Regions from separate parts of the Bradyrhizobium sp. CCBAU 11361 genome, predicted to be linked through region 1. Evidence: predicted binding sites of a transcription regulator. Region 1 holds the regulator's gene; each other region holds the start of a gene.
The links. Region 1 encodes LexA, which represses DNA repair genes until DNA is damaged. Its sites were predicted from a motif close to TGTTCNNNNTGTGTTCNG; they were not measured.
Positions count from the first base shown of each region.

Region 1 (7,902 bases):
CGCGCCTGCGATCCTGATCGCGGCGGTCGCAGCCGGCTTTGCCATGGCGACCTGGAAGACGGCGCGCATTGACCACACCGTTCTCGCAAAGCCGCTCTACTCGGTGTCGCTGTCGGGCTTCGTCGAGACGCGCGACATCCGCGAGCGCACCGACCGCTTCGTGCTGCGCGTCACCGCGATGGAGGCGCAGCGGAGCGACGTCAAGCTGGAGCGCGTGCGCCTCTCGGTGCGGAAGGGGACTGCGCCGGAGGTCGGCAGCTTCGTGCAGCTGAAGGCGCGGCTGATGCCGCCGATCTCGCCGGTGCGCCCCGGCAGCTACGATTTCTCCCGCGACATGTTTTTCCAGGGCATCGGCGCCTCGGGCTTCGTGATGGGGGCGATCACGGCAGCGGTGCCGCCCGATGCCGGTGGATTGCGGCTGCGCTATGCCGCCTTCATGCAGGGCCTGCGCGATGGGATCGACGCGCGCATCCGGGCAACACTCGAAGGTGACAATCGCGCGATCGCGACGGCGCTGCTGACGGGGCGGCGCGACGCGATCACCACGCCTGTCAATGACGCCATGTTCATTTCAGGGCTCGGCCATGTGCTGTCGATCTCCGGTTATCACATGGCGGTGGTCGCCGGCGTCGTGTTCTTCGCGGTCCGCGCGCTGCTTGCTCTGATCCCGGGACTGGCGGTCGGTTTCCCCATCAAGAAATGGTCCGCGGCTGCGGCGCTGGTTGCCGCCGCGTTCTATCTGCTGCTCTCGGGCGCGGAGGTTGCGACACAACGCTCGTTCTTCATGACCGCCGTGGTGCTGATCGCCGTCATGGTCGACCGCCGCGCCATCACGTTCCGCACCCTGGCGGTGGCGGCGCTGATCGTGCTCGCGGTCGCGCCGGAAGCGCTGGTGCATCCGAGCTTCCAGATGTCGTTTGCGGCAACGCTGGGGCTCGTTGCGCTGGTGCAGATCGGCATGCCGAACCTGTTCGCATCGCCCGATCATTCGGCGACCGCGCGCGTTGCGATGTGGGGCGGCCGCGAGATCGCGATGCTGTTTCTGGCCTCGCTGATCGCGGGGCTTGCGACCACGCCCTATGCCGCCTTCCATTTCCATCGCGTCACGCCCTACGGCGTGCTCGCCAATCTCGGCGCGATGCCGGTGGTCTCTGCGCTGGTGATGCCTGCGGGACTGCTCGGATTGCTCGCGGCGCCGTTCGGGCTCGACGGCGTGTTCTGGTGGCTGATGGGGATCGGCATCGACTGGATGGTCGCGGTCTCGCGCTGGGTGGCCGCGCTGCCGGGCGCGGTCGGCCGCATCCCGGCTTTCGGCATTGCCCCGCTGATCGCGGCCAGCCTGGGGATCATCGCAATGGGCCTGCTGCGCACGCCCTTGCGCTGGTCCGGCGCGCTGATGCTGCTGGTGGCGATCCTCTGGGGGCTGTCGGGGCGGCAGCCGGATATCCTGATCGCCGGGGACGGCCAGAGCGTCGCGGTGCGGGGCAGGGACGGGCGCCTGCAGATGATCCGGGCCAGCAAGGACGGCTTTCTGCTGAAGGAGTGGCTCGCTGCCGATGCCGATCCGCGCGATGCCGGCAGCAACTCGCTCGCCGCCGGCGTGTCGTGCGACGAGGCTGGCTGCGTGACGCCGCTCGCCGACGGGCGCCTGGTCGCGCTGGCCATGCGCATCGACGCGCTGGCGGACGATTGCAGCCGCACCGCGCTGGTGGTGACGGCGCGGCCGGCGCCACCGGATTGTGCGGCGATGGTGGTCGACCGGCAGCGTCTCGCCGCCCAAGGCGCGCTCGCGCTGACACGGCGCGGCGACGGCTTTGCGGTTCAGGCGGTGAAGGCGAGAAGCACCGACCGTCCGTGGTCGCCGGCGACCGCCGGCGAGGGCGATTTCGGCGCGAGCCTCGCGCCGCAGGCGGCTGCTCCCCGCAACCGGGATGCGACGCCATCCGAGGCGGACATGCAGGCTGAGGATTGAACGGACAGGCTACAGGTACCAGGCCAGCACGGCGTCGAGCCCGGCGGCCCCGATCACCGGCAGGGCCACCATCTGGCTCAGTCCAGACGCGCGAGCCTCGGCGGCCGCGGCTGAGCCGTCATGCGCGAGATCGTCGTTGAGTGCGGGCATACCGGTGGCCCAGGCTCCGCCGATGCTGCCGTCGCCCCTGGCGATGGATTTGTCCGCGTAGAGCGCGGCAAGGTCGGTCTGCGCGCTGCAATCGGCGGCGCGAAAGACCAGTGCCGAACGGGCCTCGTTCGGCACCCAGATCTCGAAGCGTCGCGCAATGGGCGTCGCCTGCGCGGAGAGGAAAGTCAGCACCCAGGTCTGGTCGACGCCGGTCCGATAGGGCACGCCGACGCCGAGATTGATGCCGACCTCGGCGGCGTCTTCCCAGCGCAGAAAACTCCTGGCGTTGTGCAGGTCCTTGATGATCAGCGGCAGGCCCGCTTTCCAGGTGCGTCCGGGCAGGCCGAAGCCGCGGGGAAACCTGGTGTGGCGGGAGTTGAACTCGAACATGTCGGCGGTGCCATAGTAGCCGTCGACGAGCCCCATCTCGTGGGAGATATCGGGGTCATTGTGCCAGAGCTCGATCGCGCCGACATGCGCCTCGTCGTCGCCGCAGAACAGCACCATGACGGCCTGCAAGAATTCGCCTGAAAACACCGGCACCGCCACGCCGCATGTGAGGCCGGCCGCGAGCGCCTGATCGGTCCGCTTGAAATAGGAGTTGGCGAATTTGGTGAGGATCACGGGATGGCCGCTGGCCCAGGCCTTGCCGGGAAGGCCCTCGTCGTATCCGAAACGCAAATTCTCGCTCACGGCCTTGAACGCGGACAGCCCTTCGCCATAGAGGCCGCCGCCGAATTCCAGCCGCATGCGCGTCCGGTCCGGCACCCAGAGTTCAACGACGCGAATGAAGGTTTTCATCGACCGTGTCCGCCGCCTCAAGCCAGTGACAGCATCGGCGATCTGGCCGCGGAGTGGACGTTCAAAATTCAGGCAGAGCCGCGCAAACTTCGTGCGACGGGGAGGCGCGGGGGATCTCCGCGGATTGGATTCTCAGGACGCAAACCGCACCACGTCGCCGGCCACGGCCGGCGATGGCGATTTCGATGCTGGCCCCGACCCGTGAGCCGGGGGAGCTGCCTCAGCCGATCGGCAGGCGGGTGATGGTCGGCCGACCATCGGCGATGACCTGCGGCTTGTGCTCGCGCTCGCCGACGGGCTGGGTCACCGGCAACTGCAGCACGGTCGCGCGCTGGCCTTCGACGAGCTGCGTCACCAGTACGTATTTGCCGTCGGGGAATTCGATCGCGTCGTGATGGCGATCGGGAATGTGCGGATCGATCTTGCCGAACTTGCCGACGCGGGAGTTGATGGTGCGCGTCCAGATCCAGCGATTGTCGTAGCGGACGTTGTCGGCGAAGGCGAGCTCCGTCCCCGGCAGCAGGCAGACCGCGACGGACATGTCGGCTTCAGAGGCGAAGCCGCGCGTCGAGGTGCCTCGGAAAGTGGTCGTGACGATCGTCTCGCCGACTTCTGCGGGACGCGTCGCGACGGCATGCAGACTGTAGTCACACATCGGGTGCTCCTCATTCAGGGATAGCGACCCGCGCCTCCTTCGGAGGCACTAGCCCCTATCAGAGTGGAAGCATGTTAGCGTCTTCTCGGTTGTAGGCAAATCTGCGACTTAGATCCGCAGGCTGCCATCACAATATCTTTTTCAAATGCACGAGGAACAAAGTCCGCTTCTGTGCATTTGGCGTGCGTCCCCGTCAGCGACCAGCAGGTGCCGACCAGCCCGAATATTGCCAGCGGGTTGCGACGGCTTCGCGACGGCGTTGCGGGCATTGCGCAATTGCTCGCTCGTCGTCGTCTGCGCTGCCTTGCGGACATGGTGTGACTGTGCGGCGAAGGCTTGCGACGCTGATGCTGCGATCAGCGTGATCGTGACGGCGCTCAAAACGATCTTGCGCATGATGGTCTCCTCGATCTCCAGCGTCGCGAAGCGATGAGGGCTTCGTGCGGCGTGCCCGAGGATGTACCGCTGGAGAGGGGCCGGATAATCTGTGCAAAACCAGAAAGACTATCCAGCCGGAGCGGACAATCGTCCGCTCCAATCGTCAACGCGCGGGTCGCCAACCGGCGGAGCGCGCTCAGTACTTGCGGTAAAGGCCGATCAGCTTGCCCTGAATCTTCACCCGGTTGGGCGGCAGGATGCGGACCTCATAGGCCGCATTGGCGGGCTCGAGCGCGATCGAGGCACCGCGGCGGCGAAAGCGCTTCAGCGTCGCTTCCTCGTCGTCGATCAGCGCCACCACGATGTCGCCGGTGTCGGCGCTCTCGTTGCGCTGGATCAGCGCCATGTCGCCGTCGAGGATGCCGGCTTCGACCATCGAGTCGCCGCGCACTTCGAGCGCGTAGTGCTCGCCCGACCCGAGCATGTCAGGCGGTACGCTGATGGTGTGGCTGCGGGTCTGCAGCGCTTCGATCGGCGTGCCGGCCGCGATGCGGCCCATCACCGGCACCGCAACGGGGCGTTCGCCCTCGTCCACGGAGGCGCTGGAGCTCGCTCGCACCTTGCCGAGATTGCCCTCGATGACGCTCGGCGTGAAGCCACGCCGGTTGCCGGCGGCGGCCTGGAGCTCGGGCAGCTTGATCACCTCGATCGCGCGGGCCCGGTTGGGCAGACGCCGGATGAAGCCGCGCTCCTCCAGTGCGGTGATCAGGCGATGGATGCCTGACTTCGAGCGCAGGTCGAGCGCGTCCTTCATCTCGTCGAAGGAGGGCGGCACGCCGCTTTCCTTCAAACGCTCGCTGATGAATCGCAGAAGCTCGTATTGTTTGCGCGTTAACATCTCGACCAAATCCCCCGGTTGATGTCGTTCGATTCCGAGACGGTGAATTCAGCGGCGAGCCGCTAGATGCTCGAAACAAATCATGAACGGACACTATATGTTCGATATGTGTTCCGCAACTGCTTAATTTACCGTGAACGCGACAAAGTTCGCGGAACGCGCACGACCTGCGGGTTCAGGCGGGCAGTCGCAGCACCTCGCAAGGCGTGCCGGCCTCGGCCTTGGGCGCGAACGGCGCGCGCACGAGAAGTGCCTGTGCCGCAGCGAGATTCGCAAGCAGCGAGGAATCCTGATGATTGACGGGAAGGGCGACAAGCGTGCCGTCGTCGCGCCGCTCCAGGCGTGCGCGCAGGTAATCTTCGCGCTGGTCATTGGCACCGACCTCGCGGCCGAGCACGGCGCGCTCGCGACGATGATGAATCACCGCGCGGCCCGACAGAGCGCGAATCAACGGCACCATGAACAGGAAGGCGCACACATAGGACGACACGGGATTGCCGGGCAGGCCGATCACACCCATCGCTCCTAACCGGCCGTGCATCATCGGCTTGCCCGGCCGCATCGCGATCTTCCAGAACGCCATCGCGATGCCTTCGTCCCTCAGCGCCTGCTGGACCAGATCGTGGTCGCCGACCGAGGCGCCGCCGGTCGTAATCAGGACATCGGCGCCGCTCTCGCGGGCACGGCGGATGCCGGCGGTGGTGGCCTCCAGCGTATCAGCGGCAACACCGAGATCGACGGTATCTGCGCCCTCCTGGCGGGCGAGCGCGTGCAGGGCGTAGCCGTTGGAATAGACGATCTGGCCGGGACCCGGGCTGATGCCCGGCATCACCAGCTCGTCGCCGGTGGCGAGGATCGCGACCTTCGGACGGCGGCGGACGGGGAGGTGCGGGTGATTCATCCCGGCGGCGAGTGCGAGGTCGCGCTCGGTGAGCCGGGTTCCCATGCGCAGGAGCACGTCGCCCTCGCGGAAGTCGACGCCGGCGGGGCGGATGTGCCGACCGGCGATAGCGGCTTCCTTGATCGTGATGCGCTTGCCCTCGGCGACCGTGTCCTCCTGGATCACGACCGCGTCCGCGCCAGCGGGAACGACGCCGCCGGTGAAGATTCGCACCGCTTCGCCGGCGCCGACTGCTCCCGCGAACGGCCGGCCGCCCGCCGCGACCTCGCCGATCACGGTGAGCTGTGCGTCGACCTTGGCCGCATCGGCCGCGCGCACGGCGTAACCGTCCATCGCCGACATCGCCTCCGGCGGCTGGGTACGCCGCGCCGCGACGTCGCGCGCGAGCACGTGGTGGTAGGCTTCGTCGAGTGGAATCATCTCTTCAGGCAGCGGCTTCACGCCGGCCAGCACCGCGGCGAGCGCGTCAGAAACCGGCATCAAGGCCACGGGGAAGACTCCTGCTGGGCACGTTCGGGCGAATGAACGGGGAACGTTCTATCCGAGTGCGGGCGCAGAGGCAAAACAGCGACGAAGCGGGATAATTCATCCTGTCGCTCGGCCGCCCTTCTATGGAGAACGCAAAGTGCGGCGCGGCATGGTCCGGACGATCAGAAAGACCGGTACGAGTGTGGCCATGGCAAAGACGACAATGACGAGAGCCACGGCCAGCATCGGTCAACGACCGGTTTGCTGGTCCGGACGGGCGTCCGGCGCCACGTCGGGAGCTTTGGGCCCTTGATCCTTGTCGGGCAGCGGATCGGCCCGGGATTTCAGGTCGGCGGCCTTGCTGATCAGCTTGGCGGAAAGGTCAGAATCCGACGTCGTTCTGGCGAATTCGAGCAGGAGAGAGGCCTGCTTGGTGAGGTAGGTCTTGCCCAACACGATGATGCGTCCGTCCGTAGAAGTCCCAACGGACTCAAGAGTCCGGAAGCGGGCATTCCGTTCCCGGAACTCTGTATAAAAATGTACAAAGCGATTTGGTTCCTGATCTCTGGCCAAATCGGTTCCGGGGAACTCCCCGGTTTCACCCGCAGGCCGCTGTATCTCGATCAGATTCCCAGCGCTTTGAGCGCATCGCCGACATCGCGGGGCGAGGTCACATGCACCGCGGTCAATCCGCGCGCCCGCGCGCCCTCGACGTTTTCGGCGAGGTCGTCGAAGAACACGATGCGCCTGGCGGGCACGCCGATGGCCGCCACGACATGGTCGAATGCCGCTGCGTCCGGCTTGCGCAGGCCGATGCTGGACGACAGATAAAGCTCGCGGAAATGGCCGAGCAGGCCGGCATATTCCTTCGAGAAATGGTCGACATGCGGCCGGTTGGTGTTGGAGAAGGCGTAGAGCGGCATGCGCTTCGCCGCGCGCGGCAACAACTCCGCGATATCAGGCATCTCGCCCGCGAAGATCGCGTTCCAGCCCTCGAGGAATTGCGCATCCGAGATGCCGATCCCGAGCGAGGCGCGCAGCGAGGCGAAATAGTCCTCGTCGCTGATCTTGCCGACCTCGTGCAGCCGATAGGCCTCGCTGTCGCGCACATAGCGGGCAACGATCGCCTCCGGCTTGCAGCCGGCATGTCCCGCCCAGCAGGCGATCGCCTTCGAGAAATCGATGTCGAGCACGACACGCCCGAGATCGAACAAAAGCGCATCCGCGCTGCCGGGAGAGAGCGAGGTCATTGCATCCTTTCAGATCAGTATCGGTAAGGTTCGTGGTCGAACAGCGGGAACGCGCTGAACACGCTCGGCGCATTCGTTGCGGTCGCCTGATGCAGGCAGGACTTGTTGACCTCGGCGAACGAGGTGGCGCCCAACAGGCCGAGGCAGCGCAGCACCTCGTCCTCCAGAAGCTCCAGCATCCGCGTCACGCCGGCTTCGCCGGCCGCCGCCAGCGCCCAGCATTGCAACCGGCCGATGCCGACGAGGTCCGCGCCCGCCGCGATCGCCTTGACGATGTCGGTGCCGCGGCCGAAGCCGCCATCGACCATGATCTTGGCGCGGCCCTTCACGGCCTCGACGATCTCAGGCAGCACATGCATGGCGCCACGGCCGTGATCGAGCTGGCGGCCGCCATGGTTGGAGACGTAGATCCATTCGACGCCGTGATCG
Region 1 is NZ_LBJZ01000195.1:232,491-240,392, reverse strand. It holds gene XI08_RS36670 (ComEC/Rec2 family competence protein) at 1-1,972, shown strand, start outside; gene XI08_RS36665 (GAF domain-containing protein) at 1,982-2,923, opposite strand; gene XI08_RS36660 (hypothetical protein) at 3,144-3,578, opposite strand; gene XI08_RS36655 (hypothetical protein) at 3,720-3,974, opposite strand; gene lexA (transcriptional repressor LexA) at 4,153-4,854, opposite strand; gene XI08_RS36645 (molybdopterin molybdotransferase MoeA) at 5,030-6,244, opposite strand; gene XI08_RS36640 (hypothetical protein) at 6,473-6,679, opposite strand; gene XI08_RS36635 (HAD family hydrolase) at 6,847-7,473, opposite strand; gene XI08_RS36630 (alpha-hydroxy acid oxidase) at 7,488-7,902, opposite strand, start outside.

Region 2 (7,902 bases), 130 kb from region 1:
GCGGCGCGAGCGCTGCGGGCGAGCTCGTGTTCGAGCCCTTCAGGTTGGCCCAGTCGCCCTGAGCTTCGAGGCCGAATACCCAGCTGGCCGACTGCCAGCGATAACCGATTTGGCCACCGACGAGGCCGCCGGTCGCATTGTGACAGCCCTCAGCGGTAACGGGGACGGCCACGCCGAGGACCGAGTTGAGATCCCAGCAGTTGCGGCTCGAGGCGCCGCCGCCGTTGAGGCCGATATAGAAGCCGGACCAGTTGTAGACCGAGGCCACAGCGATCGGCGCCTTGGTATAGGGGCGGGCCGCCAGGTCGGCCGCCGAGGCAGGTGCCAACGCGCTGAGTGCGAGCAAACTGGCTGAAGCCAGCACAATCCTCTTCATTTCAAATTCCCCAGTTTCGTTTCTCTTTGTCGGCAAAAAGCAGCGGACCTAACGACCCAACTGATGGCATTGCTTTACACTATTAAATCCAAAGGTTGTGTCACCGAGGCGCCACACCTCTCCAAAAACGCTAGCGAGCGGCTGGACTGGATACTTAGGCGCGAAAAACAAAAAGGCCGGCGCGAGGCCGGCCTTTCGTGACGATGTGACGTCGGTGGCGAAGCTTAGTACTTCGCGACCACCGGGCCCCCGAAGTGATAGTTCACGCCGACCTGCACGGTGTGGAAGTTGAGCGTGCCGGTGGGGAGGGCGCCCGAGAAGTAGGTCTCGCCGCCGAGGCTGCGATAGAGGTACTCGCCCTTGACCGACCACTGCGGCGCGAAGAACGCTTCGACGCCCGCACCGACGGTCCAGCCGGAGTGCCACTTGCTGTCCGACGCGGTCACGCCGAGAGCGGAGAGGCTGATCTTGTTGTCGATCCAGGCGTAGCCGCCGGTGCCGTAGAACAGGACGTTGTCGACGGCGTAGCCGATGCGGCCGCGCACGGTGCCCATTGCATCGGTCTTCGAGGTCGCGGTTGCGGTCACAACGCCGAAACCGGGGACGACAGAGGCGCCGGTCGCCGTAGCGCTGACGTCAGCCCAGGCGCCATCGGCCTCGACACCGAACACGACGTTGCCGGTCTGCCAGTTGTAGCCGGCGGTGCCGCCGACGAAGCCACCCTTCATCTTCGGGTCGCCCGAAGCGTTTTCCCAGGCGCCGCCGCCAACGATACCGATGTAGAAGCCGGTCCAGTTGTAGACCGAGGCCACAGCCACCGGAGCCTTCGTGTACGGGCGAGCCGCAAGATCGGCAGCCGACGCGGGGGCGGCAAGAGCGAACAAACAGGCCGAAGCCAACAAAACCTTCTTCATTTTCAACCTAATCCCAGTCCCAGTTTCTGTTGTGCCTTCCACGGTAGGGAAGGGCATCGGACGCTGCGGTCCAACTGATGTCGTGCTTACACCAGCAAAGCTGCAAGTTGTGTCTCTCAAAAGCCACAACAATCACAAAACGTAATGGTTACTGACTGATTGAATTGGAAGTCGCAGCAAAAAGGCCGGCGCGAGGCCGGCCTTTCGTCAGAAGACAAACTCTGCTTGCGATCAGTACCTGCCGATGATCGGGCCACCCCAACGGTAGTTCAAGCGGACGAGAGCCATATCGACGTCCTGGCGGACGCGTTCGGTCTGAACGAACGCGCCGGCGAAGTTGAAGTCGACGTTACGATCGCCAAGGAAGATGTGATTGTACTCGACGCCCACCGACCAGTTCGGGGCGAAGCCAAATTCGACACCCGCGCCGACCGTTCCGCCCCAGCGGGTTTCGTTGGCCGAACCGAAGACAGTGCCTGCACCCACGAATCCTGGCGCGACGATGAGGTCGTATCTGTCGTCCACTACGGCGGCGCCACCCTTCACGTAGAACAAAACGTTATTCCAGGCATAGCCGATCTGGCCGGTAATCAGGCCGAAGGCATCGATCCGCGTACGGTTCTGCTGACCCAGGGCAGTCGGGCTGATGTTGTTTCCGCTGAAGTCAGCCCAGTTACCCTGGCCTTCCACGCCAAACACCCAATTGGCTGACTGCCAGCGGTAGCCGACCTGACCACCAACCGTGCCGCCGGATGCGTCATGGCAGCCATCGGTGACCAGCGTGCCGACCACCGGTGTCACGAAGTCCCAGCAATTGCGGCTCGTACCCCAGCCACCGTTGATGCCGATGTAGAAGCCGCTCCAGTCGTAGATGGCGGCGACCATCGGCGGGGGAGCCTTGGTATAGGGGCGTGCAGCGAGATCCGCCGCGCTTGCGGGAGCCGCCAGGCTCAACGCCATTGCACCGATTGCACCAATCAAAATCTTATTCATTGCAGTCTCCCCAGTTTCGATCCGCTTCTTGAAATTTCCCGAAGCGGCCAATCAGGCGCGACGCCCATATGAACTTAATTCCAAGGCAAACGTAGCTTAAGCGGGAGGCAGAGTCCGTCGCCGAAATGCAACAGTCGCAAGGCAACTGCAACGTGTGTAACTTGATGAATGTTAAGTGCCTTTGGTCGTTTGCGGGAACCGGGAAAAGTTCCATCCAGCGCAAACTATGGTTCCATTCAGCGCAAACTATTTGGGCAGCACGTGGGTACCGTCCGGCCCAAACATTTCGCACGCGCACGAGCAGGAACAAATCTGGAACGGACCGGTGGCCGATGCTATATATGGGGATAACCTGAGGGCTGATGGGCTGATCGGTCCGCGCAAGCGTATAGGGTCGCCTCAACAGGTTGCAGAGGACCGCGGGGCGCGGTCGGGCCTTATGAATTCAGCGGCATTCGGAGTGGAGAGCGGCGATGGCGGGAAGCGTCAACAAAGTCATTCTGGTTGGAAATCTCGGCAAGGATCCTGAAATCCGCCGCACCCAGGACGGGCGGCCGATCGCGAATTTGAGCGTCGCGACCTCGGAGACCTGGCGCGACAAGAACAGCGGCGAGCGCAAGGAAAAGACCGAGTGGCATCGCGTCGTGATCTTTAATGAAGGGCTCTGCAAGGTCGCCGAGCAGTACCTGAAGAAAGGCGCCAAGGTTTACATCGAGGGCGCGCTCCAGACCCGCAAATGGACCGACCAGAGCGGCGTGGAGAAGTACTCCACCGAAGTCGTGCTCCAGGGCTTCAACTCGACGCTCACGATGCTCGACGGCCGCGGCGGCGGGGGAGGCGGCAGCTTCGGCGAGGAGCCGGGCGGCGATTTCGGCTCCTCCGGTCCCGTCAGCAGTGCGCCGCGCCGCGCCGTTGCTGCCGGTGGCGGTGGCCGCAACAGCGACATGGACGACGACATCCCGTTCTGAGCGTGGGGATAGATCGAAGTGAGTTTCGATCTGTTTGTCGATCGGTTCGAGAACGGACAATCGATCGGAGCAAGCACCGAGGAATTCGAGCGAGTTTTCGGGCCATTCGAGGTCGAAAGAGACGAGACTCGCTCGTTTCGGCGCCTTCGGTTTAGTGATCGGGGCGAAGCCGACGCCTACGTCAGCGGCGCTGGCGCCTGTATGTTTAATCATTTCGGCGGCGAAGAATTCTTCGAGCGCCTGTTTGAATTTCTCACCGAGACGGGCCGCGTTGCATACTGGCCCGGCGCAGACTGCGCGGCCGCAGTTGCGAACCCGATATCCCTTTCCCAGCTGCCGGCTGACATGCGGCGGAGCCTGCGGCCCGCTGTGGTTCACTCGCACTCCGAACTGATGCTGAGGATTTTAGCCTAGCCAGCAAATGTGTGGTTATTCAGCGTCGGGTCACTCGCGGCAGTCTCATTCGATCTGGCAGTATTGCTTGCCAATCTTTTGACGAAGCTTGGAATTCTAGCCTTCGTTGAGGTTCAGCTTGAGCTTTTTGACGCCGCTCGATGTTAGTGATATTAACTTCATGTTAATGATATTTACATCGCATGCGCCGGCGCGGTTGGCGCGATGATTGAAGGGCCCACTCATGAGCCTCGCGCCGCTGCTTCAGGCTGCTCCAGCGATCCCGCTGCATGCCTTTGCCGCCATGGCCGCCCTGGTGCTCGGCCTGGTCCAGTTCGCGGCTCCCAAAGGCACGCTGCCGCACCGGACGATCGGCTGGATCTGGGTGGTGCTGATGGCGGTCGTGGCCGCCTCCTCGTTCTGGATCCACCAGATCCGTCTGGTCGGACCGTTCAGCCCGATCCATTTCCTGTCGATCTTCACGCTGGTGGTGCTGCCGCTCGCGGTATGGCGGGCGCACACCCATCGCGTGGCCGATCACCGGCGCATGATGATCTTCATCTTCGCCGGCGCGCTGGTGGTGGCGGGCCTGTTCACGTTGCTGCCGGGGCGCATCATGCACCACGTGATTTTCGGGGCGTAAGGGGCGGTTTCGGGCGGCTCGTCCGGGCCCCGCCCAGGGCGGTGCCGGAGAGGGCGTAAGTCTCTGGAAAAACAGTCGGAAAAAGCGCTTCCCTTTACCCCCGCAAGGGTGGTTATCAGGGGCTCGATGCGCTATATGATTCCCAGATAAAACCTCACCGGATTTCCCCTTGGCTGACGACGACGACAAGCCCGGCGACCAGCCGGCGCAACCCTCGGATATTCGCCCCGTCTCCATCTTCGAGGAGATGAAGAAGTCCTATCTCGACTACGCCATGAGCGTGATCGTGGCGCGGGCGCTGCCCGATGCGCGCGACGGTCTGAAGCCGGTGCATCGCCGCATCCTGTACTCGATGAACGAGCAGGGGCACACACCCGACAAGAAATACGTCAAGTCCGCCCGCGTGGTCGGCGACGTCATCGGTAAGTATCATCCGCACGGCGACCAGTCGATCTACGACGCCATGGTCCGCATGGCGCAGGACTTCTCGATGCGCGTGCCGTTGATCGACGGCCAGGGCAATTTCGGCTCGGTCGACGGCGATCCCCCGGCCGCCTATCGATACACCGAAGCGCGCCTGACGAAGGCGGCGCTGGCTCTGCTGGCCGACATCGACAAGGACACCGTCGACTTCCAGCCGAACTACGACAACAACGAGACCGAGCCATCGGTCTTGCCGGCCAAGTTCCCGAACCTTCTCGTCAACGGCGCCGGCGGCATCGCGGTCGGCATGGCGACCAACATCCCGCCGCACAATCTCGGCGAGGTCATCGACGCCTGCGTCGCGCTGATCGACAACCCTGCGCTCACCATCGACGAACTCATCAACATCGTGCCGGGACCCGATTTCCCGACCGGTGGTGTCATTCTCGGACGCGCGGGCATCCGCGCCGCCTATCACCTCGGCCGCGGCTCGATCGTCATGCGCGGCAAGGTCGCGATCGAGACCATCCGCAAGGAGCGCGAGGCGCTCATCATCACCGAGATTCCCTACCAGGTGAACAAGGCGACGATGGTCGAGCGCATCGCCGAGCTGGTCAAGGAAAAGAAGATCGAGGGCATCGGCGACCTGCGCGATGAATCCGACCGCGACGGGTACCGCGTCGTCATCGAATTGAAACGCGACGCCGTGGCGGATGTGGTGCTGAATCAGCTCTACAGATTCACGCCGCTGCAGACGAGCTTCGGCGTCAACATGGTGGCGCTCGACAGCGGCCGTCCGCGGATCATGCATCTGAAGGACCTGCTGGCCATCTTCGTCGACTTCCGTGAGCGGGTCGTCACGCGGCGCACCAAGTACCTGCTCGCCAAGGCGCGCGATCGCGCCCATATCCTGGTCGGTCTCGCGATCGCTGTCGCCAATATCGACGAGATGATCCGCGTCATCCGCACCTCGCCCGACCCGACCACCGCCCGCGACACCCTGATGTCGCGCGACTGGCCGGCCCGGGACGTCGAGGACATGCTGACGCTGATCGACGATCCGCGTCACCGCATCAGCGCCGACGGCACGATCCGGCTGTCGATGGAGCAGGCGAGGGCCATTCTCGACCTGCGCCTTCAGCGCCTCACCGCACTCGGCCGTGACGAAATCCGCGACGAGCTCGACAAGCTCGCCGGCGAGATCGCCGATTATCTCGACATCCTACGCTCGCGCGAGCGCGTGCTGGGTATCATCAAGACCGAGCTTGCCGAGGTGAAGGCCGAGTTCGCCACCCCGCGCCGCACCGTGATCATCGAGCAGGAAGGCGAGGTCGAGGACGAGGACCTGATCCAGCGCGAGGACATGGTCGTCACCGTCTCGCACGCCGGCTATGTCAAGCGGGTGCCGCTGTCGGCCTATCGGGCGCAGCGCCGCGGCGGCAAGGGCCGCGCCGGCATGCAGACCCGCGACGAGGATTTCGTCTCGCGCCTGTTCGTCGCCTCCACGCACACGCCGGTGCTGTTCTTCTCGTCACGCGGCCAGGTCTACAAGGAAAAGGTCTGGCGCCTGCCGATGGCCGCGCCGAACGCGCGCGGCAAGGCGCTGATCAACATCCTGCCGCTGGAGCAGGGCGAGCGCATCACCACCATCATGCCGCTGCCCGAGGACGAATCGACCTGGGGCAACCTCGACGTGATGTTCGCGACGACAGGCGGCAACGTCCGGCGCAACAAGCTGTCCGACTTCGTCGACGTCCGCCGCTCCGGCATCATCGCCATGAAGCTCGACGAGAACGAGTCGATCGTCGACGTGCAGATCTGCACCGAGCGCGACGACGTGCTGCTGACCGGCGCCGGCGGTCAGTGCATCCGCTTCCCCGTCACCGACGTGCGCGTGTTCACTGGGCGTACCTCGATGGGCGTGCGCGGCATTGCGCTTGGCGAGGGCGACAAGGTGATCTCGCTGGCGATCCTGCGCCATGTCGAGACCTCCTCGGACGAACGCTCGGCCTACCTGAAGATGCGCCGTGCGGTGGCCGGCGAAGCCACGGCCGAGGAGCCGGCAGTGGACGCCGAGGCCGAGGAGACCTCCGGCAGCTTCCAGCTCGCCCAGGAGCGCTATGTCGAGATGTCGGCGGCCGAGCAGGTCGTGCTCACCGTCTCCGTCAACGGCTATGGCAAGCGGACCTCGTCCTACGAGTACCGCACCACCGGCCGTGGCGGCAAAGGCATCGTCGCCATGAGCGTCAACAACCGCAACGGCAACCTGGTGGCCTCCTTCCCGGTGGAGGACGCTGATCAAATCATGCTGGTCACCGACAAGGGCCAGCTGATCCGCTGCCCGGTCGAAGGCATCCGCATCGCCGGCCGCTCGACCCAGGGCGTGATCGTGTTCGACACCGCAGAGGACGAGCACGTCGTCTCGGTCGAGCACATCACGGAAGAGGCGGAGAGCGGGAACGGGGCGAACGGGGAGTAACGCGTAGCCCGGATGGAGCAGGAGGTCGGTGCGAAGCGCCGACCGACGGCGCAATCCGGGACCAGGTTTGTACCCGTAGCCCGGATGGAGCGCAGTGAAATCCGGGACCTCTGTGCGCCTGGCAAGAATCCCGGATTACGCTTGCGCTCCATCCGGGCTACGAACTTCCCTAGATCTCCAGCTCCGTGCCGAACTCCACCACCTGCTTGGTCGGCACGCCGAAGAACGCGGCCGAGCGTTCGGCGTTGCGTTGCAGGAAGGCGAACACGGTTTCGCGCCAGACCCACATGCCCGGGACGTCCTCGCGCGGGATGATGGTCTCGCGGCCGACGTAATAGGTGATGTCGGAGAGGTCGATGCCGGGCAGCTTGCCCTGGCGGCAGGCGAGCGTCAGCCCGTCATAGATCGTCGGGTTCTGCATGAAGCCGTAATGCAGGGCCACCCGGGTGATGCCCGGGATGATCTCGATCACCTCGGTGCGGTCCTCGTCGGTGATATGCGGCGATTCCTCGATCAGGACGGTGACGAGGACGATACGTTCATGCAGCACGTGGTTGTGATTGACGAACTGGGTCAGCGCCAGCGGCACGCCCCTCGCTGCGGATGCCAGGAACACCGCCGTGCCGGGCAGCCTGGCGCTGCACTTGTTGACCGCGGTCTCGATCAAATCCTCCTCGGGCTGGCGCAGTTTTCCGCGCGCGGCCTCGACCAGC
Region 2 is NZ_LBJZ01000195.1:101,480-109,381, reverse strand. It holds gene XI08_RS36030 (outer membrane protein) at 1-376, opposite strand, end outside; gene XI08_RS36025 (outer membrane protein) at 601-1,290, opposite strand; gene XI08_RS36020 (outer membrane protein) at 1,522-2,283, opposite strand; gene XI08_RS36015 (single-stranded DNA-binding protein) at 2,757-3,251, shown strand; gene XI08_RS36010 (hypothetical protein) at 3,270-3,665, shown strand; gene XI08_RS36005 (DUF2306 domain-containing protein) at 3,889-4,287, shown strand; gene gyrA (DNA gyrase subunit A) at 4,457-7,189, shown strand; gene XI08_RS35995 (potassium transporter Kup) at 7,359-7,902, opposite strand, start outside.
Region 2: XI08_RS36015 (single-stranded DNA-binding protein) is a predicted target of LexA. The motif match lies at 2,586-2,603, and genes of this name have one in related genera.

Region 3 (7,902 bases), on a different contig from region 1:
GGCAAGCTCCTGCTTCACCGCATGGCTCTTGCCGGAGAGGAAGTCGGTCGCCTCGCGCACCAGGGTCGTGTAGCCGGGGAAATCGATCTCGCGGGTGCAGGGACCGGCGCAGCGGCGGATCTGGTAGAGCAGGCAGGGCCGGGTGCGGCTTTCGAAGAAGGAATCGGTGCAGGAGCGGATCAGGAACGCGCGCTGCAGCGCCGTGATGGTGCGGTTGACAGCGCCGGCGGAGGCGAACGGGCCGAAGTACCGGCCGGGGCGGGTCTGCGCGCCCCGATGTTTCAGGATCTGCGGCGCCCAATGGTCGCCGGTGATCAGGATATAGGGAAACGACTTGTCGTCGCGCAGCTGCACGTTGAAGCGCGGCCGCAGCTGCTTGATGAGGTTGGCTTCCAGCAGCAGCGCTTCGGTCTCGGTGTTGGTCGAGACGATCTCCACGGTCACGGTGGCGGCGATCATGCGCAGGATGCGCGCCGGCTGCGGCGCACTCTGGCGCGCGTAGTTGGACAGGCGCTTTTTGACGTTCTTGGCCTTGCCGACATAGAGCACGTCGGCATTCGCATTGAGCATGCGATAGACGCCGGGCGAGGTCGGCGCGAGCCGGACTGCGCGCTCGATTGCCTCATGGCCCGTCGCCAGCGGCTCTTCGCCGACCGCGCCGCTCTCTTCCAGGATATCGGGCAGAAGCGCATCGTCCTCGTCGTCGCCGCCTGTGGTGGCGGGATCGAGGTCCGGCGGTGCCGTCTCCTGGGACGGGGTGTCCGGTGCCATGCCGCGCCTGGATTTGGGTGCGCGAGCGTCGTCCGGATTGTCGGTGGAATCGTGAACCATGGGACGAATTTAGGCGCTGGGGATGCCGATTTGAAGTTCCGGCCATGCTGCACGCACAGGATGGCGGGCGCGGTTCCCGATAACGCTTCCTTAAGTCTGTTAAGCGCGCGGTAACGGGTCTTAACAGCGCTTTAACTTAAAACTCTCGATAAATCTTACGCGAAAAGGTCTTGGTTCCGTAACCATGCGACGTGGCCCGGCGCGGCGGCGCGGGCATCGCACCGGTTTACGGCAGTTGCGTTGGAGTGTGTGATGAAGAGGCTCGTTGTGGGCGCGGCCGTGTTGGTTGCCGCAGGCTGGACAGCTTCGGCAGAGGCCGCCGATCTCAATTACGGGCAGCGTGCGCCCTATACCGTCAATCAGCCGCTCAATGCCTATAGCTGGGCCGGTCCATATCTCGGTGCCAATCTCGGCTATGAGTGGGGGTCGGTGAGTAACTCACCCGTAAAGCCCTCCGGCTTCGTTGGCGGTGTGCAGGCCGGCTATAATTTCCAGAACGGTCCATGGGTGTTCGGCGTCGAGGGCGATATCCAGGCCGCCGGCGCTGATGACACCTTCGCGCCGTGGAAGTTCTCCAATCCGTGGTTCGGCACTCTGCGCGGCCGTGCCGGCTATACCTTCAGCAACGTCCTGCTCTACGGCACCGCCGGCCTCGCCTTCGGCGAGCTGCGTGCGCAGACCTTCGGCTGGACCGAGTCGCACACGAGCGCCGGCTGGACCATCGGTGCCGGTGCGGAAGTGGGCTTCGCGCCCAACTGGACCGCCAAGCTCGAATATCTCTACATCGATCTGTCGACGAGTCAGTTCGCAATCACAGGCGTGTCAAACGGCTATAGCGCCAGCGTTGTGCGCGCAGGCGTGAACTATCACTTCTGATAGCCAAATAAGAAAATACCGGACAATAACCTCCCGGCCGCTCGCGGCCGGGACTTTTTTTGCGCCAGGTTTTTTGAGTCAGGCCCGCTAGGAAAGGATGACCAAATTGACCGCCTTCGGTCCCTTCCCTTTCTTGTCCGGTTCGACTTCGAAAGTAATACGCTGTCCTTCGGCAAGGTCCTTCAGTCCCGCTCGCTCCACAGCAGTGATGTGAACGAAGACATCGCGACCGCCGTCATCCGGCTTGATAAAGCCGTAGCCGCGCTCGCCGTTGAAGAACTTGACCGTTCCCGTCATGGCCATCGGGAAACTCCCCCTCATTGCTCCTCCGTCGCGACGCAGACTCACGTCACGACATGACCGGGCCGTACGGAGCCCGGGAGCTGGCCATCCTTGGGCGGACCTTTTGGTCCGGCCGGATCTTTCTTAGGCCTTCACTCCGCCGCAACCATTCGCGGAAGCGGAACGCAAAGCCAGTCACGGAAATAGCATAATACGGTTCTTTGCAGATTGACTACGGCTCCTGCATATTTTTCCCAAGAATGCCGGAGTGTTACGGCCTCGGCACCTCTAATCGGAATCTGGCAGCGCCGCCCTGGCCGAGCGGCATTTCGAGCTCGGGCAGGATCGTCTTGAGCTCGCCGTGCAGCGTGTAAGGGGGATTGACGATCAGCAGTCCGGTGGAGGTGAGGGCTGCGCCGTCCAGTTGCGGCGCGGCGCTGAATTCGAGGCGCAGGCATTTGCCCGGCGGCTTTGCTGCGGCTGCGAGCCGCGCCACGAGTTGCGCCAGCGTGTCGGTGGCGCGCCGGCTCTTGGCCGGATACCAGATTACATAGATACCGGTTGGCCATTTTGCGAAAGCCTCCGAGAAGGCTTCGCCCAGCCGTTCGAACTCGTTCTTTGCCTCGAACGGCGGATCGATCAGCACCAGCCCGCGCCGTTCCTTCGGCGGCACGAAGGCCGGCAGCGCCACCCAGCCGTCGAGATCGACCACGCGGGCCTGCTCGTCGCGGCGCAACACGTCGATCAGCGCCTTGCGCGCCTTCGGCTCGAGCTCGCAGGCGACGAGGCGATCCTGCGGCCTCAGCAGGCCGCGCGCGATCAGCGGCGAACCCGGATAGGCCTTGAGCTCGCCCTTCGGATTGAAGGCGCGGACGATGTCGAGATAGGGCTTGGTCAGTGCGGCGGTCTCGTTCGACAGGCGCGCCTGCATCAGCCGCGCGATGCCGGTCAGCCATTCGCCACCGCGCCGCGCCTCGTCGCTTTCGAGATCGTACAGGCCGGCGCCGGCATGGGTGTCGATGACGCGGAACGCCCCCGGCTTGTCCTGCAAGTAAGTGAGGATGCGCGCGAGCACGATGTGCTTGATGACATCGGCGAAGTTGCCGGCATGGAAGGCGTGACGGTAGTTCATCGCGGAGAGTTACGACATCGCGCGATGAAAGTAACTCCCGTCATTCCGGGGTCACGCTTCCGCCTTCGCTCTTCGAGCTTCGGCGGACAAGTCGCGTGCCCCCGAATGACGGAGCTGATTTAGCTACCCACCCCTGATCGGCGGCATCGTCACCTGGTCGCGGCGGCAGGCGCGGCGGTCGATCTCCTCGCAGGCGCGGAATTGCAGGTCCTTGCTGAGGCAGATGCGGACCTCGGAAAGCCGCGTCCGGTTGCAGGTCACCGAGACGGCGGCGCTGCTAAGGCCCGGATTGGCCTTGATGAAGGCCTCCTCGACCTCCGCCGGCGCCACGGTCTTGGCCTGCGACAGGTCGAGATACTCGGCCGGAATCTTGATCGCGGCACGCGCTTTCCGGATCGTCTCGAAATAGCTGCGATCGGCGAGCCCCGAGCAGGTGCCGTGCTTGTCCCACTCGTTGAAGATCAGGCCCGGTGCGGGCATCAGATCGAGCATCGAGGAGACGATGCTGCGGTTCAGCCGTGGCGCCGGCCGCTGGCAATATTCCGGAAAGCCGTTCTCGTATTGCGGCCACAGCCCGTGCACCACGAAAGCATAGGGCCGGCCGCTGCACTGGGTCTGGGAGCGGCCGCCGCGCTCGGCCGCCTCCTCGCAGAAGGAGGGCGACCACGACAGCGACAGCACATAGAAATCGAACTCGCCGGGCGCGTTCTGCCGCCTGTCCTGGGCTTGCGCGGCGCCCGTCAGCGAAACCAGCCCGGCGGCAAGGGGCAGGGCAAGGACCAGCGAGATCATCAGGCGGGAGAACGAGTGCAATCTGGAATGAAACATGGCGACGCCCCTCAACTAGACTGTGCAATCGAGCCTAGCAGGCGATAAGAACATTTCAAGAACAAAATACGGGCCGCCCCCGCCAAGCCGCTGGCTCGGTCCGAATCAGGGCTTGTCGAATTACTGCCTGGCGGCGCGGCAGGCCGGATTGTAGGCCCAGTTGCGGTCGAGCCCGACCACGCACCATTCGACACCATTGCCGTAACCGGCGAAGCCGCCATCCTCGATGATCGAGAAATGCACCTTGCGCACCTTGCCGTCGTTGAGCATGGCCTCGCCGGTGCAATAGCGGCGCGGAATGTTGTCGGACTGCCAGGGCCGGAACGCGGTCTCGCGCACGGCGGAGAAGCCGGTGATCTTCAACGAGGAGTTCCAGAAGGAGCTTTCCTTCTCCCAGAACTGGGTGGCGATCGTCGGCAGCGCCTTGTCGCAATCGGCAACGCCGCCGTCATAGCGCGGTCCGCTCAGCCAGAAGTTCAGCTCCAGCGGATTGGCCGCCCTGGCCTCACCGAGCGACAGCGCCCCGAACATGAGGCCGAGCACGGCGGCAAAGCGGAGCGATTTCAGGGGGGGCGAGGCGCGCATGGGCAATCCAGACAGAATGATCTGCGAAGGTCGGACGGTGCCGCGAAGGGCGGGTGAGGTCAAGTGCAGCGCGGCAACACTTGGCCAGGACTTGACCATAACGTCGCATCCGACAGGGCTTCAGTTCTTTTCACTTCCGTCCCGGCACCGTAAACTGGCGCCAACCAATTGGAGTAACGGGAATGCGAATCATTGCGGCCGCGGGCCTTCTTGCCCTGGGTATGATGGCGAGCCAGCCGGCGCGCGCCGATCTCCTTCCGGTGCCTCCGTTCAAGGGCAACGACACCGGCGGCATCATCGCCTATTCGATGGCCACCCAGGTCGATGCGCGGCAGGTCGCGGTCGATCACTGCGCGCGCTACGGCAAGGTCGTCAAATTCCTCGGCGTGCAGGCCTATGAGGGCGGCTACATCTCGTTCTCCTGCCGCTGGGTGCCCTATGGCGCCGCCAACCAGCCGATCCGCACGCTGTACTGAGGCGTTTTCGTAACGCAGCGATCTCTCAGCCGGGAGCTTCCCACATGACGCGCAAACTTGCTTTGCTCGGCTCGGCCGCTTGCTTCGTGTTGTCGGCCGGCAGCGCCTCTGCCGACGATCTGCCGGTGCGCAAGGCCGGCCTGTGGGAATTGAAGATGGTCAGGAGCGGCTCTGCGATGCCGGAAATGACCATGCAGCACTGCACCGACGAGACCGTCGACAAGGAGATGAACAACAACGTCTCCCCGATGGCCAAGCAGATCTGCGCCAAGCAGGACATCAAGAAGACTGCGACCGGTTATGTCAGCGATTCCGAGTGCAGCGTCGCCGGCATCAGCACCACCTCGCATGCCGAGATCACCGGCGACTTCAACTCGGCCTATACGGTGAAGACCTCGTCACACGCGCAAGGCGGCGCTGCCGGCACGGCGGGACGCGACACCAGCATGACGCTCGAAGCGAAATGGCTGGGCGCCTGCAAGCCCGATCAGAAGCCCGGCGACATCGTCATGCCCGGCGGCTTCAAGATGAACGTGCGCGACGTCGACAAGCTGAAGAACCTGCTGCCGAAGTAGGGTTGTCTTCCCCTCTCCCCTTGCGGGAGAGGGTGGCTCGCCGCGAAGCGGCGAGACGGGTGAGGGGTATCTCACCGCGTGTGACGCTCTTACTTCTGAATTCGTTGAGGCAACCCCTCATCCGGCGCCATAGCCGAAGCTTCGCTTCGGCGTTCTTAAGAACGGCGGCCGAAGGCCGCCTACGCCACCTTCTCCCGCAAGGGAGAAGGAAGATCGCGGCTACACCGGTATCCGCACACTCGCCCTTAATCCGCCCATCGGGCTGTCGCCAAGCGTGATGTCGCCGCCGTGGGAGCGGGCGATGTCGCGGGCGATGGCAAGGCCGAGGCCCGTGCCGCCCTCGTCCTGGTTGCGGGCGTTGTCCAGCCGCAGGAACGGCTTGAACACCTCTTCGCGCAGATGCGCGGGAATGCCCGGGCCGTCGTCGTCGACCGTGACGGTCAGATAACGGTGATCGCGCTGGCCGGTGATGGCGATGCTCTTGCCGTAGCGCGCTGCATTGGTGACGAGGTTGGCGAGGCAGCGCTTGAACGAGGCCGGCTTCACCGTCACCACGGGCAGTCCGTTGAATGCGACGGTCGCAGCGTGGCCGTGGCGTTCGGCATCGCTGCGCAGCTCCTCGAGCGCCTGCGCCATGTCGGTCGGCTGCGACTGCTCGCCGGAATCGCCGCGGGCAAAGGCGAGATAGTCCTCCAGCATCATCGACATCTCGTCGACATCCTTGCGCATGCCCTCGAGCTCCGGGTTGTCGCCGATCAGCGCCAGCTCGAGCTTGAAGCGGGTCAGGATGGTGCGCAGATCGTGGCTGACGCCGGCGAGCATCGCGGTGCGCTGCTCCATGGTGCGCTCGATGCGCGACTTCATCTCGAGGAAGGCGACCGCCGCGCGCCGCACCTCGCGCGCGCCGCGCGGCCGGAAGTTCGGCGCCTCGCGGCCCTTGCCGAAGCTTTCGGCGGCATCGGCAAGGCGCAGGATCGGCTTGATCTGGTTGCGCAGGAACAGCACCGCGACGATCAGCAGGATCGAGGACGTGCCGACCATCCAGAACAGGAAGATTTCCGAGTTCGAGGCATAGGCGGCGCTGCGCTGCGCGAACACGCGCATCACGGCGTCGTCGAGCTGGATGCGGATCTCGACGAGGTTGGAGCGGCCGACCGTGTCGATCCAGAACGAGCGCCCGATCTGGCGGCCGAGCTGCACCGACAGCGTCTGGTCGAGCAGCGAGAAGAACGGCTTTGGTCCCGGCGGCGGCATGTCGCCGGCGGGCAGGAAATCGACGACGAGGCCCAAACGCTGCTGGGCGATGCGACGGATCTGGTCGCGATCCTTGTCCTGCGGATAGCCCTTGTAGACGTCGATCAGCGCGGCGATGTCCTGCACCACCGCGGCCGACAGGCGGCGCGTCACCGTGTTCCAGTGCCGCTCCATGAACACGAAGGCGACGACCGATTGCAGGATCACCATCGGCACGATCATGATGAGCAGCGCGCGGGCATAGAGGCCGGTCGGCATCCAGCCCTTGAACGCATTGCCCATCCAGCCATTGGCGGCAGAGACGCGGCCGGCAGCGCTCTTCAGCAGCGTCAGGCCGGTATCGATCGTGCTCATCGGTCGCGCTTCACTGCTTTATGGCGATGCCACCAGCCGGTAGCCGATGCCGCGCACCGCCTGGAGGAACAGCGGATTGGCGGGATCGGTTTCGATCTTGCGCCTGAGGCGGTTGATCTGCACGTCGACGGCGCGCTCGTTGACGCTGCCATTGCCGGTCAGTGCGCTGCGCGGCACGGTCTCGCCCGGGGTCTCCGAGAGAATGCGAAGCATCTCGCGCTCGCGGTCGGTGAGGTGAATGACCTCCTCGCCCTGGCGCAATTCGCCGCGATCGAGATGGTAGACGTAGGGGCCGAACGCGATCTTCTCCACGACCGCGGCCTGCGGCGGCGGGGCGGCGCGCTTGAGGATGTTGTTGATGCGCAGCGCAAGCTCGCGCGGCTCGAACGGTTTTGCCACGTAGTCGTCGGCGCCGATCTGGAGCCCCTCGATGCGGGCTTCGGCCTCATGGCGCGCCGTCAGCATCACGATCGGCACCGAGGAGGAGGTCCGGATGAAGCGAGCGAGGTCGAAGCCGGTCTCGCCGGGCATCATGACGTCGAGGATCAAGAGGTCGAAATGCAGGCCCATGAGCTTCGAACGCGCATCGCTGGCGCTGGCTGCGGTCGAAACGCGATAGCCTTCGCTGGCGAGGAAGCGCGACAGCAGATCGCGGATGCGGCGGTCGTCGTCGACCAGCAGGAGATGCGGGGCGTCATCGGCCGGTTGC
Region 3 is NZ_LBJZ01000026.1:17,516-25,417, forward strand. It holds gene uvrC (excinuclease ABC subunit UvrC) at 1-831, opposite strand, end outside; gene XI08_RS09035 (outer membrane protein) at 1,084-1,707, shown strand; gene XI08_RS09040 (cold-shock protein) at 1,795-2,010, opposite strand; gene XI08_RS09045 (23S rRNA (adenine(2030)-N(6))-methyltransferase RlmJ) at 2,261-3,121, opposite strand; gene XI08_RS09050 (ribonuclease T2) at 3,245-3,949, opposite strand; gene XI08_RS09055 (hypothetical protein) at 4,070-4,534, opposite strand; gene XI08_RS09060 (hypothetical protein) at 4,717-5,010, shown strand; gene XI08_RS09065 (DUF3617 domain-containing protein) at 5,055-5,585, shown strand; gene XI08_RS09070 (ATP-binding protein) at 5,805-7,193, opposite strand; gene XI08_RS09075 (response regulator) at 7,212-7,902, opposite strand, start outside.
Region 3: XI08_RS09050 (ribonuclease T2) is a predicted target of LexA. The motif match lies at 3,996-4,013, and genes of this name have one in related genera.

Region 4 (7,902 bases), on a different contig from region 1:
ATCTGCGACGTCGTGCACGGCCATGGCGGCCAGGTGTATCTCGACGGCGCCAACCTCAACGCGCAGGTCGGCCTGTCCCGGCCCGGCGATTACGGCGCCGACGTCAGCCACCTCAACCTGCACAAGACCTTCTGCATCCCGCATGGCGGCGGCGGCCCGGGCATGGGCCCGATCGGCGTGAAGGCGCATCTTGCACCGTTCCTGCCGGGCCATCCCGCAACGCAGACGGATGCACCGGTCGGCCCGGTCTCGGCGGCGCCGTTCGGCTCGGCCTCGATCCTGACCATCTCCTACATCTACATCCTGATGATGGGCGGCGAAGGGCTGAAGCGCGCCACCGAGATCGCGATCCTCAACGCCAACTACATTGCAGCACGGCTCGATGCGCATTTCCCGGTGCTCTACAAGAACGCGAAGGGCCGCGTCGCGCATGAGTGCATCGTCGACCCCCGCGCCCTCAAGACGACCAGCGGCGTCACCGTCGACGACATCGCCAAGCGCCTGATCGATTACGGCTTCCACGCGCCGACCATGAGCTTCCCGGTGCCGGGCACGCTGATGATCGAGCCGACCGAATCGGAATCGAAGGCCGAGCTGGATCGCTTCTGCGACGCGATGATCGCGATCCGCAAAGAGATCGCCGAGGTCGAGGCCGGCCGCTTCAAGATCGAGGCCTCGCCGTTGCGTCACGCCCCGCACACCGTGCACGACATCGCGGACGATGCGTGGAATCGCGCCTACACACGTGCCGAGGGCTGCTTCCCCGACGGCGTCTCGCGCACCGACAAATACTGGAGCCCTGTGGGGCGCGTCGACAACGTCTATGGCGACCGCAACCTGGTGTGCTCCTGCCCGCCGGTGAGCGACTACGCGGAAGCCGCGGAGTAATGGCTTAAGGCGCCACCAGCGAACGGCTTTGCGGATTCCAGCACCAAAGCCGTTCGTTGGTCAGGAGCGTGCCGCCCCACCAGCGCCGGATCGCATTGTGGCTGCGGAAATTGTCTCGGCCCGCAAGCACCGCTTTGCCAAAGTCCGTCAGCAACAGCCGGCTCCGGCGAAAAGCGGCGTTGCGACCGCGCGCATCGTGCGGGGCGAGCGTCGCGAGCTTCGAATCGAGGCCGGCGACCGCCGGCATCGGACCGGACGCGAGCCCTTCGAGCAAAGGGCCGAGCTCCCACTGGTCGAACACGCGTGTTTCGAGCAGGCCGCCCGGCTGAAACAGCTCCTTGGTACGGTTGTGTCCCCTCGCAATCAGTTCGAGAAGTCGCGCTTCCGTCGCGCCCAATCCGGTGATTGGTGACGGCAGTTCTGCCAACAATGCTTCCATCGCCGGCTTCAGGAAAGGCAGCCTGGGCAAATCCCTGCGCAGGAGCCCGGAGCAGAGCTCCGGCGTTGGCGCCCGGTAGGCCTCCCAGGCCGTGCGGGCGATCTCAAAGTCGTGCTCCGTGACATCGAGCGCCCGCACGGTACGCTCGCGAAGCCCCGCGACGTCTGCTCCGAGCAAATCGAAATCGACCAGTCGCAATTTCAGGCGCTCGGCCATGTAGGGTTCGGCGCGGAGATAGTCGAGGATCCAGATCAACTGCAATTGATTATTCGGGCTGGGATCAAACCACAGCTCGATGACATCGACGCCGTAGGCCTTGCAGAACCAGTCCAGCGGGAGCTCCTTGTGCGCGAGACCCGTCTCGGGAGACCGCGCAACAAGATCGGACCAACGCACCTCCGGATCGCCTCTGAAAAAGCCTCCCGTGAGGTAGGTCCCGAGGTGGTGCGACGTGGGCAGCGGTCCCGACACGAACCGAAAGATGAGCGGAACAACCATGTCGGCGCGATCGGCATAGGTGAGACCGACGCCGGACGAACTGATCAGGATCATGCGCTTCATCGTCGACGCACCCACCCCCACGCAAAACGAAACGGGCGCCGAAGACGTCGGCAACTCAACGTCATCAGCGCCCGCTCCTCGCGAAAAACTTTCCGCGTTAAAACCTACTCTTCCGTCGGCTCCTCGCCGTCGGCGTCGCGCTCCGGCGTGCCGGCCAGGATTTGCTCGGCGATCAGGCCGGAGTTCTGGCGGATCGCGGTCTCGATCTTGGCGGTGATGTCAGGGTTGGCCTTCAAAAACGCCTTCGAGTTCTCGCGGCCCTGGCCGAGGCGCTGGCTGTCATAGGAGAACCAGGCGCCGGATTTCTCGACGATGCCGGCCTTGACACCGAGATCGAGGATCTCGCCCATCTTGGAAACGCCCTCGCCGTACATGATGTCGAACTCGACCTGCTTGAAGGGCGGCGCCAGCTTGTTCTTCACCACCTTGACGCGCGTGGTGTTGCCGACCACTTCGTCGCGCTCCTTGATCGCGCCGATGCGGCGGATGTCGAGGCGGACGGAGGCGTAGAACTTCAGCGCGTTGCCGCCGGTCGTCGTTTCCGGTGAGCCATACATCACACCGATCTTCATGCGGATCTGGTTGATGAAGATCACCATGGTGTGGGACTTGTTGATGGACGCCGTCAGCTTGCGCAGCGCCTGGCTCATCAACCGCGCTTGAAGGCCCGGCAGCGATTCGCCCATCTCGCCCTCGAGTTCGGCCTTCGGCACCAGCGCCGCGACCGAATCGACCACCAGAACGTCCACCGCACCCGAACGCACCAGCGTGTCGCAGATCTCAAGCGCCTGCTCGCCGGTGTCAGGCTGCGAGATCAGCAGCTCGTCGATGTTGACCCCGAGCTTCCTCGCATAGACCGGGTCGAGCGCGTGCTCGGCGTCGATGAAGGCACAGATGCCGCCCTTCTTCTGCGCTTCCGCCACCGTGTGCAGCGCCAGCGTGGTCTTGCCCGAGGATTCCGGCCCGTAGATTTCCACGACGCGCCCCTTCGGCAGGCCGCCGATGCCGAGCGCAATGTCGAGCCCGAGGGAACCGGACGACACCGCCTCGACATCCATCGACCGGTCGTTCTTGCCCAGCTTCATCACCGAACCCTTGCCGAACTGGCGCTCGATCTGGGAGAGCGCGGCGGCCAGAGCTTTACTCTTGTCCATGGAAGATCCTTCGACGATACGCAGGGCAGTTGCGGACATTGGGTCGTGCTCCTTATGGCGAGGATTCGCTAGGGGGACAAACGATTGGCGAGGCGGGCCGGCGATAAAAGCAATGTACCCCATTTGTTCCAAGTTCGCAATATGTTCTTTTACGGATTTGGGTACTGTCCGTATTTAACCCCTAGTGTCCTAAGCTGAATTCGGAAGTGTCCTATTTTGTTCGCGAACTGCCACAACCTGTTCATGCGTGTTTAGGATTAACCCGTTCTGGGTGTAGCGAATAAAGGCCGGGGCGTTCCGCTAAGAGAACACCTTGGGGAACAATCGGCTTGGCGGCGCGTTTGCTCGCGTCTCCAGCCGAAAGGTGCCCCCCCGACTGCTGGAGGAAAACCCGCCAGACGGGTTGGCGGCCCCCTCTTGGGGCCGTTTAAAATTCAAGAACAAGGGCCGCCTCAGTTGGCGGCCTCTTTCATTTGGGCTTCCCTAGCCTGGGAAGATCGTCGAACGGCAGAAGCAGATTGGCGTCGTTCAACTTCAGATAGGCGATATCCATCTTCTCCCAGAAATCGTGCCTGTCCCTGGACAGGCGCATCATCGCCTTCACGCCTAATTCAGGTCCAGGCCAACCTTTGGGACAGATCGTATTTAATCCCAAAGAACATGTAGCGAACCTTGCAAGGAATGGAACAAGAGCATTTAATGGGTTCCATTCATCGCGGCTGCTGAGGGCCGTCAGATGCCTGAGTACCAAGCCTATGTGATTGGCGAGGATGGGCACATCAAACAGCGCCTCGACCTGATATGCGCGGATGATGCCGCGGCCAAGGAACGGGCCAAGTCCCTGGTGGAAAACGACGCGATAGAGCTATGGCAATCCGACCATAAGATCGCGACGTTCGACCCTGACCCCCTGAAAGCTGAACAAGTGCAGGGCTGGCTCAACAGCGAGCTACATCCGCCGAAGTAAGGCCGCCTCGGTTGGCGGCCTCTTTGAACGAAAAAGGCCCCAGCTCGCAGGATTAGGGGGGCGTTGAGCTGGGGCCGGCGGGGTACCCTTGGGGAAGGGCACCGGGAAAACCTGGCAATCCAACGATCGTTCCTAACGGCTCCCGCCCCAACACTTCCCAATGGCCCGATCTGCCTCTGCGGGTGTCCTAATTGGGACAGCACCCGGATGTGGGGTGCTGTCCGTATTTGATCCTCTGGTGCCCCAAGCTGAACGACGTTCGGGTCCCTCTGGAGCTCCATCGGCATCAAGATGTCCCGCTCCAGCACAATGAACCTTGGCACGGAGCGTGCAGACAAAGCATTACCGGGGTTTTGCATCATCCCCCCTGGGGCTGGAAAGCCGCCGCCCGCGCTATATTTGAGCGGGCGGCGTTTTTATTTACGGATAGCAAAAGGCCCCAACGCGAGAGGGACCGGGGAGCTGGGCCAAGGTGCCGGGCCAGCCAAGGCCGGTTTGAAAATCGCAGTGGCCTGATTTGCTTTCGCCAACTTTTCCCGAGGTGGTCAAGATTGACCAGATGTCCGGCAGCGGACATGTCAGGCTATACCATCACCGCGCGGCCCTCGGCTTTCATCGGTGATGAGAACGCCCTTAGCGCTCCCGCCTCCTCTGGAATGGAGCAGCGCCATGCAGCGACGCCGTCTCAAGCAAACCACGTCACTTGAAGAGCGCCTGGCCGAACAAGCGCAACGACTCCGTGAGGAAGCCGAATCGCTTCCACCCGGTATCGAACGTGAGCATACAATCCGCAAAGCCCGGCAAGCCGAGACCGGCGCTCACATCTGCGAGTGGCTGAATTCGCCCGGGCTGCAACCACCGGATTGAACGCTGCGGCCAACTCGCAGGCGCCGGTGGCTGAGAGCGACGCGCTCCCGCCCCGCATTTTCGAGAGCGCCTGCGGTGGCTATCGACGTAGTGCAAGGCCTGCTCGCGGCCCAGGAAGAAGCCGTCCGCGCATTGGCCGGCCTCGCATGGGACGCCGTGCGAAACGTCGGGGGCAGCGCAGCAAAAGGCCCCAACTCAAGGGAACGGCGAGCTGGGGCCAAGGTACCGGGCCAGCCAAGGCTACCGCCGGCCCATGCACATCAACATGCACCAGGGCGCCATCCCGGTGCGATGGGGCAATCGGCTTAATCAGGATTTGCAAGCGGGAGCCCCACGCGCAGCGGCCCCGCCTCGCTGGTGCGCGGTAGGGCCGCCCCGCTCCCCCGGATTAGGGGCTGGATCCGTCCGGTGGGCCAATTCAGCTTATGCCCGTTAGCGGGAAACCGTGACTGCTCAAAAGGGGCATCCGTGTCCAATTGGGACAGGCCAACCTATTCCTGAGGAGTTTGGATTAACCCGTTTGAGGTGCAACGAATAAAGGCCGGGCCGTTCCGCCAGAAGAAGACCATGAAATGTGAAATGTTCACTTTGGAACAGAACGCGGCGCGTCTGCATATTAAGATCGCTAGAACTCAAACCCAACGGTTAGGACCCGTAAGCCACGAGGCGAGTCATGCAACATCGTCGCAGGTTCAAGCACACCCTGTCCCTCGAAGAGCGCCTGGCCCGAGAAGCCGAACGATTAAGAGAGCAAGCCAAGAAGCTCCCGCACGGCCTTGAGCGCGAAACCCTCCTCCGCAAAGCCAGACAAGCCGAGACCGGCTCGCACATGAGCGAATGGCTTACATCGCCGGGGCTTCAACCGCCAAAGCCAGCGTAGACGCAAGGCACGCCTCAGCTATCGAGTTGCCCGGCATAGATCCGGATCCGTCCCGGCGTGGTCATTCGCAGCCTGCCCTGAAGAAAGACCATGTAGCCCAGCGCGATCAATCGGGCGCGATGTTTGGCAGGGATCGCAGGCGCAGCGCCGTTTGCAGACGCATTACCGACCGTGAGCAAAGAGGCGAACTCTTCATGGGTGAGCTTTTTCCCTTTCGCGGTCATCACCGGAGCATGGACTGCTTCGGCGATCCTGCATGTGCAATTTTGTTCAGACCCAGGAAATAAAGGCCGCCTCAACTGGCGGCCTCTTTCATTTGGACAGCTCGTGGTTGCAGCCTCGTCAAGTTCCTCTTGGTCAGCCGGGAACTGACCAACCCGACTAGTGATGTACCTCACATACCATCCGCTTGCCTTTCGGCAGGCTGCGAATACGCTGCTCGCGTTTGATTTGGGGCTGTAATGGGCGCGCTTCGTTTTCTTTTGATCGTTTTTGCCGTGTGGCTCGGATGCGGACCGGCAATGGCCGAACGGCGCGTCGCGCTTGTGATCGGCAATTCGGCCTACAAGAGCGTCCCCCGGCTCACCAACCCGGTGAACGACGCCACCCTGGTCGGCGGCATGTTCAAGAAGGCCGGCTTCGACGATGTCGATGTCAGGCTCGACCTCAACGCCGCCGACATGCGCCGGTCGCTGCGCGAGTTCGCGGGCAGGACCCGCGATGCCCAAGTTGCCGTCATTTACTATGCCGGGCACGGCATCGAGCTGGACGGTACGAACTATTTGATCCCCACCGATGCCGCGCTGGAAACCGACGGCGACGTGCTCGACGAGACCGTCGCGCTCGACCGCGCGCTTTATGCCGTGGAGCCCGCCAAGCAGCTTCGCCTCGTCATCCTGGACGCCTGCCGGGACAATCCGTTCGCCAAGACGATGAAGCGCACGATCGCGTCGCGCGCCATCGGGCGCGGACTTGCCAAGATCGAGCCGACCAGCCCGAACACCATGATCGCCTTCGCCGCCAAGGCGGGCTCGACGGCGTCAGACGGCGACTCCAAGAACAGCCCGTTCGCGGCAGCTCTGGTCGAGCGTCTGCCGACGCCAGGGCTCGATCTGCGCAAGGCCTTTGGCTTCATCCGCGACGATGTGCTCAAAAACACCGGCTACAAGCAGGAGCCCTATGTGTACGGCTCGCTCGGCGGTGATGACGTGCCGCTGGTTGCCGCGAAGCCGGTCGTGGCCGGGCCGCAGGCAAATCCCCAAGATGCAGTTCGCCGCGACTATGAGCTGGCGCTGCAGGCGGGTGATCGCGACGCATGGGAGGCGTTTCTCCAGACCTATCCTGAGGGCTTCTATGCGAACCTTGCGCGGGTGCAGTTGAAGAAGATCGGGGCCGAAGATGCACGCGCGGCCGCAGCGGAGAAGGCAAGGCAGGCCGAAGACGAGAAGGCGCGGCTGGTCGCGGAGCGAGCCAAGAAGGCCGAGCAGGACAAGGCCGCCGCCGCCGCCAAGGCCGCCGAGGATGCCCGGCTCGCGGCCGAAAAGGCCAAGCAGGTCGAGGAGGCCAAGGCGGCCGCAGCCGAGCAACGCAGGAAGGATGCCGAGGCCGCCGTCGCCAAGGCGCTGGCCGACAAGCAGGCTGCCGAGAAGGCGCTCGCCGACAAGATCGCGAACGACAAGGCGGCTTCCGAGCTGGCCGCAAAGCAGGCGACCGAGAAGGCTCAGCGTGACGTCGAGCAGAAGGTCGCGGCAGTTGCCCCAACGCAATCGCCGCCCAGCCTCTCGCCGCAGGAGACGGCCAAACTGGTGCAGTCAGAACTCCGTCGCGTCGGGTGTCTGACGGGTGCAGCGGACGGAGAATGGAACGCCGCCGCGCAGCGCTCGCTGACGCTGTTCAACAAGCATGCCGGGACGAAGTTCGATGCCAAGCTCGCCAGCTTCGACGCACTCGATGCCATCAAGGCCAAGCCGGGACGCGTCTGCCCCCTGGTTTGCGATCGCGGCTCCAGGGCTGATGGCGACACCTGCGTGAAGATCGCCTGCCGCGCGGGCTATCGCGTCAACGACGACAACGAATGCGAGAAGGTACAGGACAAGAAGCCCGTCGCGACCCGCGACGGGTCGAGGACGCGTGACAACGAGCGTCA
Region 4 is NZ_LBJZ01000190.1:81,520-89,421, reverse strand. It holds gene gcvP (aminomethyl-transferring glycine dehydrogenase) at 1-888, shown strand, start outside; gene XI08_RS30440 (hypothetical protein) at 893-1,879, opposite strand; gene recA (recombinase RecA) at 1,993-3,081, opposite strand; gene XI08_RS30430 (hypothetical protein) at 3,512-3,646, opposite strand; gene XI08_RS30425 (hypothetical protein) at 3,779-4,009, shown strand; gene XI08_RS30420 (hypothetical protein) at 4,679-4,876, shown strand; gene XI08_RS30410 (hypothetical protein) at 5,771-5,980, opposite strand; gene XI08_RS30405 (caspase family protein) at 6,218-7,902, shown strand, end outside.
Region 4: recA (recombinase RecA) is a predicted target of LexA. The motif match lies at 3,174-3,191, and genes of this name have one in related genera.